2 regions of the Nesterenkonia sp. CL21 genome follow, and region 1 is predicted to be linked to the other one. Evidence: predicted binding sites of a transcription regulator. Region 1 holds the regulator's gene; the other holds the start of a gene.

Region 1 (8,828 bases):
CGCCGTCGACGCTGCCTTCCACGGCAAGGAGTCGGGGCTGCTGGCACGCGGCCTGGACGCCCAGCAGAGCCAGGCGTTGGAGATCACCCGCAACGCCGCCCGCACCGCGCTGTCTGACAGCAAGCCGTCCGGCGAGGCCGAGGCCGACACCGGACGCTCCACCGCACGGGCACGGGTCCAGGCGGTGCAGGAGACCGCTGAGCGCATGCTGAACTCCCGGGAGACGCCGGACGTCATCTGGCTGACCCGCCCGGGCAGCTTCAGCCCGGGCGTGGGATACCGCGAGGCAGACATCACGGAGCCGCCGATCCTGAACGTCGCACCGACGTCGGTGGCGGGTCGCCTGCGGGAGGGCCTCTTCGGAGAGCGCACGGTGGTGCTCACCTCCGCCACGCTGACCATCGGCGACAGCTTCGACCCGGTGGCGGGGTCACTCGGGCTGGGCGGGGAGAATGCCCCCGCCTGGGACGCCATCGACGTCGGCAGCCCTTTCGACTACCCGAAGCAGGGCGTGCTCTATGTGGCCAAGGACCTCCCCGCGCCGTCCTTGAAGACCGCTGATCGGCAGCGGGACGAGCTCGCCGGGCTCATCGAGGCGTCACGGGGCGCGACGCTGGCCCTGTTCTCCTCGCGCCGCGCCGCTGAAGAGGCCGCCGAGGAGCTGCGGGAACGCCTGGAGGTGCCGATTCTGTGTCAGGGTGACGCCACCATGTCGGCCCTGGTCCGCCAGTTCGCCGAGGATGAAGAGTCCTGTCTGTTCGGGACGATGAGCCTCTGGCAGGGGGTGGACGTCCCGGGCCGATCGTGCCGACTGGTGGCGATCGACCGCATCCCGTTCCCCCGACCCGACGATCCGCTGATGAGCGCCCGCACCCAGGAAGTGGCGCGCAACGGTGGAAACGGCTTCATGCAGGTCGCGGCCACGCACGCCGCCACCCGGCTGGCTCAGGGGGCTGGGCGACTGATCCGCAGCGCCGAGGACCGGGGCGTGCTGGCGATCCTGGACTCTCGCCTGGCCACCGCACGGTACGGCGGCTTCCTGAAGAAGTCCATGCCGGAGTTCTGGCCCACTGTCGACGGAGACGTCGCGCGAGGGGCACTGCGGCGGCTCGCCGGCCAGGGGCTCGATCCGAGCGCCTGACCGGCGTCCTCGTGCGCAGAAGGACACAGAAGGAGGGGCGCCGACCGTGCGGTCGGCGCCCCTCCTTCTGTGCGGGCCTGCCGGATGGTCTCCGGGCGGCGCTGGGGGCCGTGAGGGTGCCTGGTCTCGAGGCTGCGTGGCTCAGAGGCTCCGCAGTACGGTGACGACCTTGCCCATGATGGTGGCCTGATCCCCGAGGATCGGCTCATAGCTGCGGTTCTGCGGGAGCAGCCACTGATGCCCGTCGCGCCGCCGGAGAGTCTTCACGGTCGCCTCATCATCGAGCAGGGCGGCGACGATGTCTCCGTTCTCGGCCGTGTGCTGGCGACGCACCACCACCCAGTCGTCCTCGAAGATGCCGGCCTCGATCATCGAGTCGCCGCGTACCTGGAGCATGAACAGCTCACCTTCGCCGGTGAGCTGGCGAGGCAGCGGCATGACGTCCTCGACCTGCTGCTCGGCCAGGATGGGACCACCTGCAGCGATGCGACCGACCACCGGAATGTCGGTCGTCCGGCTGTCCGTCTGCTCGCGGTAGGCGTCGAGATCGACGACCGCACCGTCATCGGAGGCCTGACGTGCCGGGGAAGAGCTCGGGGGAGGGAACGCCGGCTCGTCCGGGACGTCCGCAGCGATGAGGCGGCCTGAGGAATCACGGATGACTTCCATGGCGCGCGGCTTGCCGGGCACCCGACGCAGGTAGCCCATCTGCTGCAGGCGGGCGAGCTGATGCGTCACAGAGGACAGCGAGGCGAGCCCGCAGGCGTCGCCGATCTCACGCATCGACGGGGGGTATCCACGCTCTGCGAGGGCCTCCTGGATGACGTCGACGATGCCGCGCTGCCGGTCGGTGAGCCGGGGCGCGGCGTCCCCCGGTGTCTCCGTCGGCTGGGAATCCTCGGCTGGTCGCTTGTCCACGGCCATCTCTCACGCCTCTCTCCGCAGGGTCTGGTCCCGTCGTCCGCTCGTCATGTCAGAGGGTCCTGGTGGAATCTCCTGCATGGACATCCGGTCGAACATCGCATCCGAAACTCGGTTCGAACATGTGTCTCAGGCTACGGGATCCGGACGGCCGAGACCAGCATATTCGAACGCATGTCTGGTGCCCGGTCGAACATCTGTGCTAGAAATAGAACACATCTTCGAATCCATGCCGAGACGAGATTCCGCACGAGAGAGGTTCTTCCCCATGCGTCACTCGCACACCTCCTTCACCACCTCCGCGGCCGGACAGGCCTACGTCGCCTCTTCCGCCGGTGCACCAGGACGTCTCAACCTCACCCGGCGGGGCCGCCTGGTGATCCTCGGGGTTCCCGCGCTGACGCTGCTCGTCGCCGCCTTGGTGGGCGTGGCGCTCTTGGTGGGCAGCTTCGTCAACATGGCGCAGGCCACCAGCCATGGGGCGCCGGGAGTCGCCGCTGTCGAAGTCACGGTGGCACCCGGGGACACCCTCTGGAGCGTGGCCTCGGGCCTGGGTACCGGGGAGGACACCCAGGTGCTGATCACGCAGATCGCTGAGCTCAATGATCTGACCAGCTCCGAGATCCATCCCGGGCAGACGCTGTACGTTCCGGTGGCGGACTGAGGTCGCGCCCGGTGGACGCGTTCTGCTCCGGCGGAGATCACTCGCGGCTCCGTGGGCGATCAGAGCCGAGCGGGACGGAGCAGGTCGGAGCAGGACAGAGATGACGCGGTGGGACGGGAGCGCCGTGACGGCGCCGCAGCGCCACGGCTCCGATGAGTAGGATGGACGCGTGATTCCTCCCCAGAACGGCGTCGGCGGATCCACGTCGACGGCCGGCCTCAGCAGATCAGAGCGCCTGGCGCGCCTGCCGCTCCGCGAGGAGCTGCGCGGCCAGGAGCCCTACGGCGCGCCGCAGCTGCCGGTGTGGGCCATGCTCAACGTCAACGAGACCACCTATGACGTCCCCGCTGATGTCGTGGACGCCATCACCAAGGAAGTCAGGCATGCGGCTCAGACGCTGAATCGATACCCGGATCGGGAGTTCACCCGTCTGCGGGAGAAGCTCGCCGAGTACCTGGCCCATGGGCTGACCGCCGAGCACATCTGGGCGGCCAACGGCTCCAATGAGATCATGCAGCACATCCTGCAGGCCTTCGCCGGTCCGGGTCGCTCCGTGATGGCCTTCCCTCCCACCTATTCGATGTACCCCCTCTATGCGCGAGGCACCTACAGCCGGTACATCGCAGGGACCCGGGGCGAGGACTTCACCCAGGGCGCGGAGGACGTGGCCCGGCAGATCCGAGAGCACCGGCCTGACGTGGTCATCCTCTGCTCGCCGAACAATCCCACGGGCACGGCGCTGGGGCTCGACGTCGTCGAGGCGGCCTACGATGCCGCCGTCGAGGGTGGCACCATGGTGGTCGTCGACGAGGCCTACGGCGAGTTCCGGCAGAGCGGCACTCCGTCCGCGCTGGAGCTCCTGCCCGGGCGTGAACGGCTCATCGTCTCCCGCACCATGTCCAAGGCCTTCGCCCTGGCGGGCGGGAGGCTGGGTTACCTGGCCGCGGCCGAGGAGGTCACCGACGCGCTGCGGCTGGTGCGCCTGCCCTACCACCTGTCGGCGATCACCCAGGCCGCGGCCGAGGCGGCCCTGGATCACAGCGAGGCGCTGATGGCCAATGTGGAGCGGATCAAGACTCAGCGTGACCGCATCGTCGACACGTTGACGCGGTACGGGCTCAGCCCCGCCCCGTCAGACGCGAACTTCGTGTTCTTCGGCGGGCTCGAGGACGAGAAGGCCGCGTGGCAGCATCTGCTGGACGACGGCATCCTCATCCGCGATGTCGGCATCCCCGGCCACCTGCGGGTCACCGCGGGCACCGAGGAGGAGACCACCGCCTTCCTGGAGTCCCTGGCTCGGCATCTCGGCCGCTGAGACTCCGCCCGAGGCCGCTGAACGCCGTGAAGGCCGGTGCGTAGACTGGTCCACGGCGTCATCAGACCCTTCACCCCGTACCCACGAGCAGGAGCCATGGGAGCAGAACTGATCTCGGGCCGCGCGGCCCAGATGGAACGAGTCACTTCCGAGTCCAGCGTGCGCGTGCGCATGGACCTCGATGGAACAGGCACCTCGGAGATCTCCACCACGGTGCCGTTCTTCGACCACATGCTCACCGCTCTGGCGAAGCATTCGCTGATCGATCTGACGGTCGAGTCGACCGGGGACACCCACATCGATGTGCATCACACGGTGGAGGACACCTCGATCGTCCTCGGCGAGGTGCTGCGCACCGCGCTGGGTGACAAGGCCGGAATCCGCCGTTTCGGAGAGGCGACCGTCCCGCTCGACGAGGCCCTGGCGCACGCCGTCGTCGACGTCTCCGGACGTCCCTACCTCGTGCACTCCGGCGAGCCGGAGGGGCAGCAGTATCACCTGATCGGCGGTCACTTCACCGGCTCCATGACGCGCCACGCCTTCGAGGCCATCACCTATCACGCCGGCATCTGCCTGCACATGCGCGTGTTGGCGGGCCGCGACCCGCACCACATCGTCGAGGCCCAGTTCAAAGCCTTCGCCCGTGCGCTGCGCGCCGCCGTCGAATCGGACCCGCGGGTGGAGGGCATCCCCTCCACGAAGGGAGCGCTCTGATGGCCAAGCCCGACGTCGTCGTCCTTGACTACGGCTCCGGCAACGTCCACTCGGCCGTCCGTGCCCTGGAGCGTGCCGGTGCCCAGGTGACTCTGACCCGCGAGACGGTCCGGATCCAGGAGGCCGCCGGCCTGGTGGTTCCCGGGGTCGGAGCCTTCGCCGCTGTGATGGACGCGCTGACGGCGATCGACGGGCCACGCTGGATCGGACGCCGCATCGCCGGAGGCCGACCCGTGCTGGGCATCTGCGTGGGGCACCAGATCCTCTTCGAACGTGGAGTGGAGCACGGCATCGCGGCCGACGGCATGGGGGAGTGGCCTGGTGAGGTGACCGCTCTGCCGGACGACGTCGTGGTGCCGCACATGGGGTGGAACACGGTCCGGGCCCCCGAGGGCACCGTGCTGTTCGACGGCATCGAGGATGAGCGGTTCTACTTCGTGCACTCCTACGCGGTGCAGTCCTGGGACTTCGACCAGACCGTCGAATCGATGGCTGCGCCGAAGGTGACCTGGTCCCACCACGGCGCGGACTTCATCGCCGCGGTGGAGAACGGACCCCTGTCGGCCACGCAGTTCCACCCGGAGAAGTCCGGCGACGCCGGCATGCAGCTGCTGAAGAACTGGATCGACAGCCTCTGAGAGCCCGGGCCGGCCGCCATGGCCCCGATCCGCTGACCACCGACCCGACCCTGTCCCAGGAAGAGAGACCCGACCCCATGGCTGAGAACGCCCCCGAGATCGCCACCGTGCCCGCCCTGGAGCTGCTGCCCGCCGTCGACGTCGCCGACGGTCAGGCCGTTCGTCTGGTGCAGGGCGAGGCCGGCTCCGAGACCAGCTACGGCGACCCGCTGGACGCGGCGCTGACCTGGCAGCAGGACGGCGCCGAGTGGATCCACCTGGTGGACCTCGACGCCGCCTTCGGTCGCGGCCACAACCGCGAGGTCCTGGCCCGAGTGGTCCGCGAGCTGGACATCAAGATCGAGCTCTCCGGCGGTATTCGGGACGATGAGTCTCTCGACCGCGCTCTGGAGTTCGGGGCGACCCGCGTGAACCTGGGCACCGCCGCACTGGAGGATCCGGAGTGGACCGCCCGGGCGATCGAACGCCACGGAGAGGCCATCGCGGTGGGGCTCGACGTCCGGGGGGAGACGCTCGCGGCCCGCGGCTGGACCAAGGAGGGCGGCAACCTCTGGGAGGTCCTGGAACGACTGGAGGATGCCGGGTGTCCGCGCTACGTGGTCACCGACGTGACCAAGGACGGGACCCTCCGTGGACCGAACACCGCGCTGCTGGCCGAGGTCTGCCGCCGCACCGCCAAGCCCGTGGTGGCCTCCGGCGGGATCTCGTCGCTGGAGGACGTCTCCGCCCTGGCGCAGATGGTCTCCCACGGCGTGGAGGGTGCCATCATGGGCAAGGCCCTCTATGCTGGAAAGTTCACCTTCCCGGAGGCACTGAAGGCGGCCGCCGCGTCGGCATGAGTCACCACGGCGACCACCACGGCGCAGATGCCGCCGACCGTCGGGAGCTTCCGGCCCACATCGCGAAGCTGCTGCAGCGGCAGGCCCGCTCGGCGGACGGACGAGCCGCGGACTCGGCGGGCGTCCCCTGGGAGGGGCGGGACCTCTCCGGCGGGGGAAACCCGCTGCACACCTTCGACGGAGACGACGGGCTGATCGCCCCGCAGATCCAGGAGGCCCAGGACCGTCTGCTGGCCGGAGACCTCGATGAGGCAGGCTTCGTCGAGTCCCTGCAGGGTCAGCGCCTCTTCGTACCGGTGATCGCCACCGTGGCCGAGCACGGTCATGCCCCCTCGGGCGGACCGGCCGGGGACAAGGAGGCGGACATCGCCCTGGTCACGATCACCTCGGCGTCGGGGCGTCCCACCATGCCGGTGTTCAGCTCAGTGGAGTCGATGACCGCCTGGCACGCCGAAGCGCGCCCGGTGGCCGCCGAAGCGGAGCGCGTCATGCTGGCCGCGCTGGCTGAGGGAGCCGAGCTCGTCGTCCTGGATCCAGGGGCGGAGCTCACCTTCGTGGTGCGCAGCCCGGCCGTGGCGGCCTTGGCTCAGGGCCGGCTGTGGACGCCGTCCTACCGCGACCCGCAGGTGGCTGATGCCTTGCAGGACGTGGTGGACCAGTGCCTGGGCGTGGTGCGGCTGGTCGTGGCGCCGGGGAAAGGTGTGGCCACCGCGACGGCCTCCGGAGCGCCCGTGGCCGGCGGCGGCAGCGGACCCGAGCTGAGCATCGGTGTGGTGCTGGAGCCGGGTGTGGACGCCGTTGATGCCCGCCTGGCGCTGGCCAGCGTGCAGGCCTGCCTGCAGGATGTTCCGGCGCTGCAGGAGAAGGCCGATTCGGTCGAGGTGGTCCTGGCGCGCGACGTCGGGTGATTCACAGGCGTCGGCGCTGGGGCGACGGGACGTCTGGCGTCCGGCGCAGGGTGCTGCCGCAGGAGTTCAGGTCAGCTCGGTGTCCTGGGCGGTCTGCAGCAGTTTCATGCAGGTGCGCTGCAGGGCGAGGGCCTCGTCGTCGTCGAGCGTCTCATGGAAGATCTGCCGGATGTGCCGGGCGTGGACCTGTGAAGCGTCCCGGAAGACCCGCCGTCCCTCGTCGGTGAGCTGGGCCGTCATGCCGCGCCGATCGCTGGGGTCGGCGCATCGAGTGATGAGCCCCCGGGTCTGCAGCGACTTCGCCTGGTAGGACAGGCGTGACGGCGAGAAGATCATCCGCTCGGCGAGTTCCCCCATGCGCAGCTGGTTGCCCTCCGCCTCGGCGAGGACCAGCAGCAGGTTGTAGTCCGAGAGCCGAAGACCGGTGGCGGCGTGGAGGCCCTTCTCCATCGTCTTGCTGACGATGGCGGAGGTCTCCAGGAACGTGCGCCACGCCTTCGCCTTGGGCGACGTGCCGGTGAGGTCCCGTGCCGGAGGGGCGGCGTCCTGAGGTTCCTGGGCGTCTTCGCCAGCGACGGCGTCCACGCGGCCACCTCCTGCGTCCCCTGATCGTGCGACTGATTCGAGCTCGTCCAGTCTACGGCACCGGGGACTCAGGCGGGTCGGTTCAGTCGTCCACCTGGACCAGGTCGCCGGTGACGACGTCCACAGCGATCTCCTGGCCGTTGTCGAGTTCGATCTCCCAGACGACGGTGCCCGACTCGGAGTCGAGCTGCGCCTCGTCGACGAAGGCGCCGGAGGGGTCGCCGACCCGGTCTTCGACGATCCGGAAAGCCTCGGCGATATCGATCTCGGTCGAGTCGATCTCTCGCAGGTCGTCGCTGTCCGGGGCGTCGTCGTCCTCGGTGTAGACGATCTCCAGACTGGACTTGTCGGTGTGCACCTCTCGCTCGATGCCGTCCACGAGCACGTGCCACTCATAGCGGCCGTCATCGGACTCCACCTCGAAGACCACGCCCTCCGGGTACTCGGCCTGGACCGTCTCCAGGCCCCCGTACAGCGGGTGGTCGTCGGAGTCCGCGGGGGAGGTCTCCGCGGCGGCGTCCGTCGCGGTGTCGTCGCTCGGGTCCGTGCCTTCACCCTCGGCTGGGGCGTCGTGCTCCGGGCGTGAGCTCTCGGAGCCGCCTGCATCGGCCGAGCCGTCCTCCGAAGCGGCCGCGTCGTCGTGAGCCGCGTCGTCGGCGCTGATCGTCACCGCGGTGCTGGGCTCCCCGTCAGCGGAGGTGTCGAGCGTGTCATCAAGGCCGCAGGAGGTCAGTGCCAGGGAAGCCAGAGCTGTGACCGACAGGGCGGTGGCGGTGGGGCGGGACAGGGTTCGGGTCATGGTGTTCTCCTTCAAGGAGCCGGCCCGCGCGGTGCTCGGGGCCGACAGGATGTTGTCGTGCTGCATGACCATCATTCTCAGAACCCCAGATGAGAAGGCCATGAGAGATCGGTGAGATCTCGATGAGAACCGACTCGTGGAGAGCCGAGCCGGCGACGCGGCAGCCGGCGACGCCGTAGCCGGAGGATCCTCAGTCGGACTCGTCATCGTCGAGCGTGTCAGGATCTCCGCCGATGTTGTTGTCCTCCACCGGGTTGTCCCCGACCGGCACGATGGCGCTGTTGCGGGCGTCGATGATCACCGT
Region 2 (8,828 bases), 290 kb from region 1:
GTCCGCTCGGCGATGCGGCGCTCGAAGCGGCTGGTGTCGCCGAGGGTGGCGGACATCAGCAGGAACTGAGCCTGGGGAAGCTCCAGCAGGGGCACCTGCCAGGCCCATCCGCGCTGGGGGTCCGCATAGAAGTGGAACTCGTCCATGATGACGGGCCCGACGTCGGCCTCCGTGCCGTCGCGCAGAGCTTCGTTGGCCAGGATCTCCGCCGTGCAGCAGATGATCGGGGCGTGGGCGTTGACCGCCGAGTCTCCGGTCACCATCCCGACGTTCTCCGCGCCGAAGATCTCCACGAGCGCGAAGAACTTCTCGGAGACGAGCGCCTTGATCGGAGCGGTGTAGACGCTGCGTTCGCCGCGGCACAGGGCGAAGAAGTGGGCGGCCGTGGCCACCAGGGACTTCCCGGAGCCGGTCGGGGTGGCCATGATGACGTGCCGCCGGTCCGCGAGCTCCAGGACAGCGTCCTCCTGGGCGGGGTAGAGGGTGATCCCACGCTGGGCGGTCCATCCGGTGAAGGCCTCGACGAGGCTCTCGGGGTCGGGGACGCCGTCCGCAGCGGGGACAGGACGCAGGGAGTCGAGTCGCAGGGCCGCCACTACCAGCCGCGCTCCCGCCACGCGGCGAGCTCGGGCCGTTCCGCGCCCAGCGTCGTGGGGTCGCCATGTCCGGGGTGGATGACGGTGTCGTCCGGGAAGGCCGCGAAGAGCCGCGCCTCGACGTCGTCGATCAGCGTGCGGAAGTCCTCTGCGCTCCAGGTCTTTCCGACGCCGCCGGGGAACAGCGAGTCTCCGGTGAAGATGTGGGTGGGGCCGTCTTCGACGGGGTACACGAAGGCCACCGAACCAGGGGTGTGGCCGCGCAGCTGGATGACGTCCAGCGCGATGCCGTCATACTGCACCAGGTCGCCGTGGTCGACCCGACGGTCGATCCGCACGCCTTCGGCCTCCTCGATCGCACCGGCGTCGTCCTGTCCCGCGACCGTGTCCACGTCGGCGGCGAGCTCGGGCAGCGCGCGGATGTGGTCCCAGTGACGATGCGTGGTGAGCACGGCGCGCAGCTGCGGCGCGCAGGGGGTGTCGACGGCGGCTTCGGCCAGCATCGCGCGGATCGCCGGGACGTCGTCGGCGGCGTCGATGAGCACCTGGACCCCGGACTTCTTCGCGGTGAGCAGGTAGACGTTGTTGCTCATCTCGGAGACCGCGACGCGGCGGACGGTGATCGCCGGAAGGTCATGGATCAGAGAGCTGTCGGTGGCCATGGGTGACAGTCTATGGTCTGCTGTCGATCAGACGCCATGGCGATGCCGAGCCCTCGGCCGGATCCTCGGCTGCGCTGTCCCCGAGCGGCACATCGAGAAGGTGCTCGAGTGCATCTCGGAGCCCCTGCGAGTCGTCGACCACGACGTCGGCGCCGGCCTGTTCGAGCTCCCCGGCCGGGGCGCTGCCCCACCGCACGCCGACACAGGGGATCCCATGGACCTGGGCGCCCTCGACGTCGAAGATCCGATCCCCGACCATCGCCGCTCGGGGCCGAGAGGGGCCGCCGCTCGGATCGCGGTCCGAGGCGCGGGCCACGTCCCTCAGTGCGGCCGCGAGGATCGGCGCCTTGCCGGCATGGGGCACGGTCTCGTCCGGATCCGAGCCTGCGACGACGTCGACGGCGCCCGCCAGGCCCTGGACCTCGAGCAGTCGCTCCGCCAGCGGCTGCGGCTTCGAGGTGGCCACCGCCAGGGCGACGCCTGCCTTCCGCAGGTCGGCCAGGAGCTGCCGGAGTCCGGGGTAGACCTTGGAGGCCGCCATGCCGTGGGCGAGGTAGCCGGCTCGATAGTGCGCCACGAGGCCCGGCAGCATCTCGGTGGTCACGCCCGGCAGGGACAGCAGGCTGGCGGCGAGCGGCGGGCCGACCATGCCCTCCAGCGTGGGCTGGTCGGGCACGTTGATCCCGTGCGCGGCCAGGGCCGCGGCGATGCCGCCGGTGATCGAACCGGCGGGGTCCACGAGGGTGCCGTCAAGGTCGAAGAGGACGAGGGGAGCGCCGTCGTCTGCGGAGGGCTCGTCGTCCTGCAGGGCGGGGGAGGTGGGGCGGGTCGTCACGCCTCCATCCTGCCATCCGGGTCCGTGCGGCCGGCGAACGGCCCGGGTGATCGAATATTTGTTCGATCGAAGGTGCGGGCATACACTGGTGCGCGTGTCTGAGCCAGTTGCCGCGATCGACGGCGCCGTGATCGAATCCGTCGACGACTACTACAGCCGGGGTGCGCGCCGGAAGTCCGGCGCCAACGGCACCGTGGGTCGTGCCGAGGCGGACCGCATCGTCGTCCAGGGGGCCCGGGAGCACAACCTGCACGACGTGGCCGTGGAGCTTCCGCGCAACGCCTTCATCGTCTTCACCGGCCTCTCCGGCTCGGGGAAGTCCTCCTTGGCGTTCGACACCATCTTCGCCGAGGGGCAGCGGCGGTACGTCGAGTCGCTCTCGGCGTACGCGCGCATGTTCCTCGGGCGGGTGGACAAGCCCGACGTCGACTTCATCGAGGGGCTGTCGCCGGCGGTCTCCATCGATCAGAAGTCGACCTCGCGGAACCCGCGGTCGACGGTCGGAACCGTCACCGAGATCCATGACTATCTGCGTCTGCTCTGGGCCCGCATCGGCGTTCCGCACTGCCCCGTGTGTGGAGAGCGGATCGAGCGGCAGACCCCTCAGCAGATCGTGGACCAGATCCTGGACCTGCCGGTGGGAGCCCGCTTCCAGGTCCTGGCGCCGGTCGTGCGCGGGCGCAAGGGCGAGTTCAAGGACCTCTTCCGAGACCTGGCCGGACAGGGCTTCGCCCGGGCCGTGGTGGACGGCGAGCAGATCCAGCTCAACGACCCACCGGTGCTCGAGAAGCAGATCAAGCACCACATCGACGTGGTCATCGACCGCCTGGTCATCCGGGAGGGCATGCGCCAGCGGCTCACCGATTCGATCGAGACGGCTCTGCGTCTGGCAGAAGGACGAGCGGTGATCGACCTGGTCGACCTGGCGGAGGACGGCTCGCCGGAGAACCCCGAGAAGGTGCCGGACGGCCTCGAAGGCCCCAAGCTGCGCAGCTTCTCCGAGAACCTGGCCTGTCCCAATGAGCATCCGCTGTCGATCGATGAGATCGAGCCGCGTTCCTTCTCCTTCAACTCGCCCTTCGGCGCCTGCCAGACCTGCTCGGGCATCGGCTCTCGGCTCGAGGTGGACGAGGAGCTGGTCATTCCGGACGACACGCTCTCCCTGGCCGACGGAGCGATCGCCCCCTGGAACCGGGGGAAGGCCTCCAGTGAGTACTGGCTGCGGCTCATCCGCGCGCTGGCCGAAGACCTCGACTTCTCCCTGGACGTCCCCTGGCGAGAGCTTCCCAAGAAGGCCCGGAAGGCGCTGTTGCACGGGCGGAACCACAAGGTGGTCGTCCAGTATCGGAATCGCTTCGGCCGGGAGCGGAAGTACTCCACTGGTTTCGAAGGCGTGCTCTCCTACATCCATCGCAAGTATGAGGAGACGGAGTCGGACAACGCCCGGGACCATTACGAGCAGTACATGCGTCAGGTGCCGTGTCCGGACTGCGACGGGCAGCGCCTGAATCCCGCCTCACTGTCCGTCCTGATCGAGGGTCGGTCCATCGCCGAGGTCTCCCGCAGCCCGCTGGACGAGATCGTGGCGTTCTTCTCGGGTCTGAGCCTCTCCGCCAGGGATGCGACCATCGCCGAGCAGGTGCTCAAGGAGATCCTGGCGCGGCTGAACTTCCTGCTGGACGTGGGCCTGGGATACCTGAACCTGGAGCGGGCGGCCGGCACGCTCTCCGGCGGCGAGGCGCAGCGCATCCGGCTGGCCACGCAGATCGGCTCCGGGCTGGTGGGTGTGCTCTATGTGCTCGACGAGCCCTCGATCGGTCTGCACCAGCGCGACAACACCCGACTCATCCAGACGCTCACGCGTCTCAGGGACCTGGGCAACACCCTGATCGTCGTGGAGCATGACGAGGACACCATCGGCGAGGCCGACTGGGTCGTCGACATCGGTCCGGGAGCCGGAGAGCGCGGCGGACGGATCGTGCACTCCGGATCCGTGGAGGGCCTCAAGGCCAATGAGGAGTCCATCACCGGCGACTATCTGGCCGGTCGGCGCGCGATCGCCGTGCCGCCGTCGCGGCGCCCCGTGGACCCCCAGCGCAGCCTGCGCATCGTCGACGCCCATGAGAACAACCTCGCCGACGTCAGCGTGGACATCCCGCTGGGCGTCTTCCTGGCCGTCACCGGAGTCTCGGGCTCCGGGAAGTCCACCCTGATCAACGAGATCCTCTACAAGTCGCTGGCCAACAGGCTCAACAACGCCCGGCAGGTGCCGGGGCGGCACCGTCGCATCGACGGAGTGGACCATCTCGACAAGGTCATCCACGTCGACCAGAGCCCCATCGGCCGCACCCCGCGGTCCAACCCGGCCACCTACACCGGCGTCTTCGACCACATCCGGAAGCTGTTCGCTGAGACGCAGGAGTCCAAGACCCGCGGATACCAGCCGGGACGGTTCTCCTTCAACATCAAGGGGGGCCGCTGCGAGGCCTGCTCCGGCGACGGCACCCTGAAGATCGAGATGAACTTCCTGCCGGACGTCTACGTGCCGTGTGAGGTCTGCCAAGGGGCGCGGTACAACCGCGAGACGCTCGAGGTGCACTACAAGGGGAAGAACATCGCCGAGGTCCTCGACATGCCGATCGAGGAGGCCGCAGAGTTCTTCTCCGCGTTCGCGCCCATCGCCCGGCACCTCACCACGCTGGTGGACGTGGGCCTCGGGTACGTGCGCCTGGGTCAGGCCGCGACCACGCTCTCCGGCGGTGAGGCCCAGCGAGTGAAGCTCGCCTCGGAGCTCCAGAAGAGGTCCAAGGGCCGCAGCATCTACGTCCTGGACGAGCCCACCACTGGCCTGCACTTCGAGGACATCCGCAAGCTGCTCGGCGTCCTGCAGAGCCTGGTGGACAAGGGCAACACCGTGGTGACCATCGAGCACAACCTGGACGTCATCAAGTCTGCCGACTGGATCATCGACCTCGGGCCAGAAGGGGGCACAGGCGGCGGAAGGATCGTCGCGGAGGGGACTCCCGAGGCCGTCGCCGCGCAGGCGGACCACACCGGTTCGCACACGGGTCGCTTCCTGGGGCATCTGCTCTGATCGACCCCGTCCTGCGGGCGGACGGCGCCCGGGCGACGCCCGGGCGGAGGGTGGCGGCGGCACAGCAGCCGCTCCCGCCCGGTGACCTGCGCGCAGGGCCGAGGCGGTGGCCGTGACGGGCCTCGCACCGGGTACACTGAACCGCGGCCCAGCACAGACGGCGCCCTGCGCCCGGCGACTCGAAGGATCAGCACGTGAGCACAGACCCCACCGCGCCCGCCCCGAAGCGCGTGGTCACCCACGATGCGATCCGCAAGGCGTTCTCCGCCTACGTGAAGCTCACCTGTCGCCCCACGATCACCGGGCTGGAGAAGGTCCCTGCCGAGGGGGGCTTCGTCGTCGCCAGCAATCACCTGTCGTTCCTGGACTCGGTGCTGATCCAGGCGATCTTCCCGCGGCCCGTGAGCTTCTTCGCCAAGGCTGAGTACTTCACGCAGCCCGGGATCAAGGGACGGGCCATGAAGATCTTCTTCGAGTCGGTCGGGTCCGTGCCGGTGGAGCGGCAGAAGAAGTCGGCGAGCGTGGAGGCGCTGCACCAGCTGGGAGACATCGCCGCCTCGGGCCACGGCGTCGGGATCTACCCGGAGGGCACCCGCAGCCGGGACGGGCGACTCTACCGCGGCAAGAACGGAGTGGGCTGGCTCGCGCTGGCCACCGGACTGCCGGTGGTGCCGGTGGGACTGAAGGGGACCGAGAACCTCCAGGCGCCGGACTCCAACCGCGTGCGCTCGGCGGCGTTCGAGATGCATGTGGGCGACCCGCTGCACTTCGAGCACATCGGCCAGCGCCATCCGCTGCCGGTGCGTCGGGAGGCGACGGCACGCGTCATGGATGCCATCGCCGCGCTGACCGGGCAGGAGCGCGTCGACACGTACAACAGCCCGCCGGCGGACAGGGACGACGCCGACGCCGATGGCTGATCCCGCCTCCTACCGACCCCGGCCGGGAGAGATCCCGACCTCGCCGGGCGTCTACCGCTTCATCGACCCGCACGGTCGGGTGATCTACGTCGGCAAGGCCAAGAACCTGCGGGCCCGCCTCAACTCCTACTTCGCCCGCCCTGAGGGGCTTCACCCCAAGACCTACGCCATGGTGCACACCGCCTCCCAGGTCGAGTGGACGGTGGTCGGTTCCGAGCTGGAGGCGATCCAGCTGGAGTACACCTGGATCAAGCAGCACACGCCGCGCTTCAACATCATGTATCGGGACGACAAGTCCTACCCGTACCTCGCCGTCACCATGAACGAGAAGTTCCCCCGCGTGCAGGTCATGCGGGGCGACCGGCGCCCCGGCGTCAAGTACTTCGGGCCCTTCCACCCGGCCAAGGCGATCCGCGAGACCGTGGACACCATGCTGCGCGTCTTTCCGGTGCGCAGCTGCTCCGCCGGGGTCTTCCGTCGTGCCGAGGCGTCGGGCCGCCCCTGCCTGCTGGGCTACATCGACAAATGCTCCGCTCCTTGCGTGGGACGGATCAGTCCGGAGGACCACCGCCGGCTCGCCGAGGAGTTCTGCGAGGTCATGGCCGGGCGTCCCGGCCCGCACATGCGCCGCATCGAGACCGAGATGAAGGAAGCCGTCGCGGAGCTCCGCTACGAGGACGCCGCCCGGCATCGGGACGATCTCGAGGCTCTGCGACGGGTCTTCGAACGCAATGCGGTCGTGCTGTCAGAGGAGACCGAGGCGGACATCTTCGCCTTCGCGGAGGACGAGCTTGAGGCGGCCGTGCAGGTCTTCCATGTGCGGCAGGGACGGATCCGCGGGCAGCGCGGGTGGGTCGTGGAGAAGGTCGAGGAGACTGACGCCGCCGGCCTGGTGGAGCAGCTCCTGCTGCAGGTCTACGGGTCCATGGAGGACGCCGAGCGGATCCCGCGGGAGGTGCTCGTCCCGGAGCTGCCCGAGGATGCGGAGCAGCTCGGCGCCTGGCTGCGGCTGCGTCGCGGAGCCGCCGTCGACCTGCGCGTGCCGCGGCGTGGTGACAAGGCCGCTCTGCTCGGCACGGTCCGAGAGAACGCGCAGCAGGCTCTGATGCTGCACAAGGCCCGGCGCTCCTCGGACCTGACCACACGGTCCCAGGCGCTGCGCGAGCTGCAGGAGGCTCTGGACGCCCCTGACGCGCTGCTGCGCATCGAGTGCTTCGACATCTCGCACACGTCGGGGACCAATGTGGTGGCGTCGATGGTGGTGATGGAGGACGGCCTGCCGAAGAAGAAGGACTATCGCCGGTTCTCCGTCCGGGGGGACGCCGCCCGGGACGACACCAGCGCGATGCGGGACGTCATCACCCGGCGGTTCTCGCGCTACCTGGACGACCAGATGCGGCTCGACGCACCGGGCGGGGAGCCCGCCGTCGTCGCGGACGACGGCACGGCGACTCCTGACGCGTCGGACGTGCCCGACGCTTCTGCGGGATCCGGGCCGGTGGAGGACACGACGGTGGATCGTGAGGGGAGCCGCTTCGCCTATCCGCCGAGCCTCGTGGTCGTCGACGGCGGCCAGCCTCAGGTCGCCGCGGCCCGTGAGGCCCTCGATGCCCTGGGGATCACCGAGCTTCCGGTCATCGGTCTGGCCAAGCGGCTCGAGGAGGTGTGGCTGCCCGACGACGACTTCCCTCTGGTGCTGCCGCGCTCCTCGCAGGCGCTGTACATGCTCCAACGCATCCGTGATGAGGCCCACCGCTTCGCCATCTCCTACCACCGCAGCAAGCGGTCCCGAGAGATGACCGCATCCGCGCTGGATGAGGTGCCTGGGCTGGGGCCTGCGCGCCGGAGGGCGGTCGTGGAGCATTTCGGCTCGGTGGCACGGATCCGACAGGCCGGCGTGGAGCAGATCGCGGAGGTGCCCGGCATCGGGGAGGCCACCGCCCGACGCATCCTGGAGCACCTGGCCGACGAGGATCAGCACGGATCTGGCGCTCCAGGTCAGGCCGGGGCCTGAAGCGATTGTTGAGGGTGCCGCCGGGGACGTAGGCTTCCTCCTATGAGCGATGGACTGATCCCGGTGAAGCCTCCCGAGAACGAGCTGCTGATCGTGACCGGCATGTCGGGCGCCGGCCGCACCACCGCGGCCCATGCGCTCGAGGACCTCGGCTGGTACGTGGTGGAGGGGCTCCCCGCGGAGCTCATCGGGACGATGATGGATCTCATCGCGAGGAACCCCGGATCCGTGGAGAAGCTCGCGGTGGTCATCGACGTCCGGTCCCGCGGCCCGTTCAGCGACATGATGGACGCCCTCGGGCAGGTCCGTGCGGCGGGTCTGACCTACCGGATGCTGTTCCTCGACGCCTCGGACGAGCTCCTGGTCCGGCGCTTCGAACAGGCGCGCCGCCCGCATCCGCTCCAGGGGTCCGGACGGATCCTCGACGGCATCGTCGCCGAGCGGGACATGCTCAAGGAGGTCAAGGCCGGAGCCGAGGTCGTGGTCGACACCACGGAGCTCAACGTCCACGGGCTGGCCCGGGAGATCACCGAGATCTTCACCGACGACGGCCCGATCCAGCTGCGGCTGAACGTGATGAGCTTCGGCTTCAAATATGGTGTGCCGGCCGATGCGAACTTCATCGCAGACGTCAGGTTCGTACCCAACCCGCACTGGGTGCCGGAGCTGCGGCCGCTCACCGGACTCGACGAGCCGGTCCGCGAGTA

What was found. Region 1 encodes LexA, which represses DNA repair genes until DNA is damaged. Its sites were predicted from a motif close to TCGAACANNTGTTCGA; they were not measured.
Region 2: a site for LexA is predicted at 2,144-2,159, ahead of uvrA (excinuclease ABC subunit UvrA). Genes of this name have one in related genera too.

What each region holds. Positions count from the first base shown of each region.
Region 1 covers NZ_JAUTWR010000001.1:367,097-375,924, forward strand. Annotated here, with positions in the region: gene Q7C18_RS01605 (ATP-dependent DNA helicase) at 1-1,141, shown strand, start outside; gene lexA (transcriptional repressor LexA) at 1,283-1,975, opposite strand; gene Q7C18_RS01615 (LysM peptidoglycan-binding domain-containing protein) at 2,331-2,726, shown strand; gene Q7C18_RS01620 (histidinol-phosphate transaminase) at 2,896-4,041, shown strand; gene hisB (imidazoleglycerol-phosphate dehydratase HisB) at 4,138-4,755, shown strand; gene hisH (imidazole glycerol phosphate synthase subunit HisH) at 4,755-5,393, shown strand; gene priA (bifunctional 1-(5-phosphoribosyl)-5-((5-phosphoribosylamino)methylideneamino)imidazole-4-carboxamide isomerase/phosphoribosylanthranilate isomerase PriA) at 5,471-6,232, shown strand; gene Q7C18_RS01640 (SseB family protein) at 6,229-7,140, shown strand; gene Q7C18_RS01645 (MarR family winged helix-turn-helix transcriptional regulator) at 7,207-7,725, opposite strand; gene Q7C18_RS01650 (PepSY domain-containing protein) at 7,808-8,524, opposite strand; gene Q7C18_RS01655 (hypothetical protein) at 8,715-8,828, opposite strand, start outside.
Region 2 covers NZ_JAUTWR010000001.1:661,905-670,732, forward strand. Annotated here, with positions in the region: gene Q7C18_RS03000 (DUF3516 domain-containing protein) at 1-587, opposite strand, end outside; gene Q7C18_RS03005 (MBL fold metallo-hydrolase) at 596-1,258, opposite strand; gene Q7C18_RS03010 (HAD hydrolase-like protein) at 1,269-2,093, opposite strand; gene uvrA (excinuclease ABC subunit UvrA) at 2,287-5,187, shown strand; gene Q7C18_RS03020 (lysophospholipid acyltransferase family protein) at 5,418-6,107, shown strand; gene uvrC (excinuclease ABC subunit UvrC) at 6,100-8,121, shown strand; gene rapZ (RNase adapter RapZ) at 8,164-8,828, shown strand, end outside.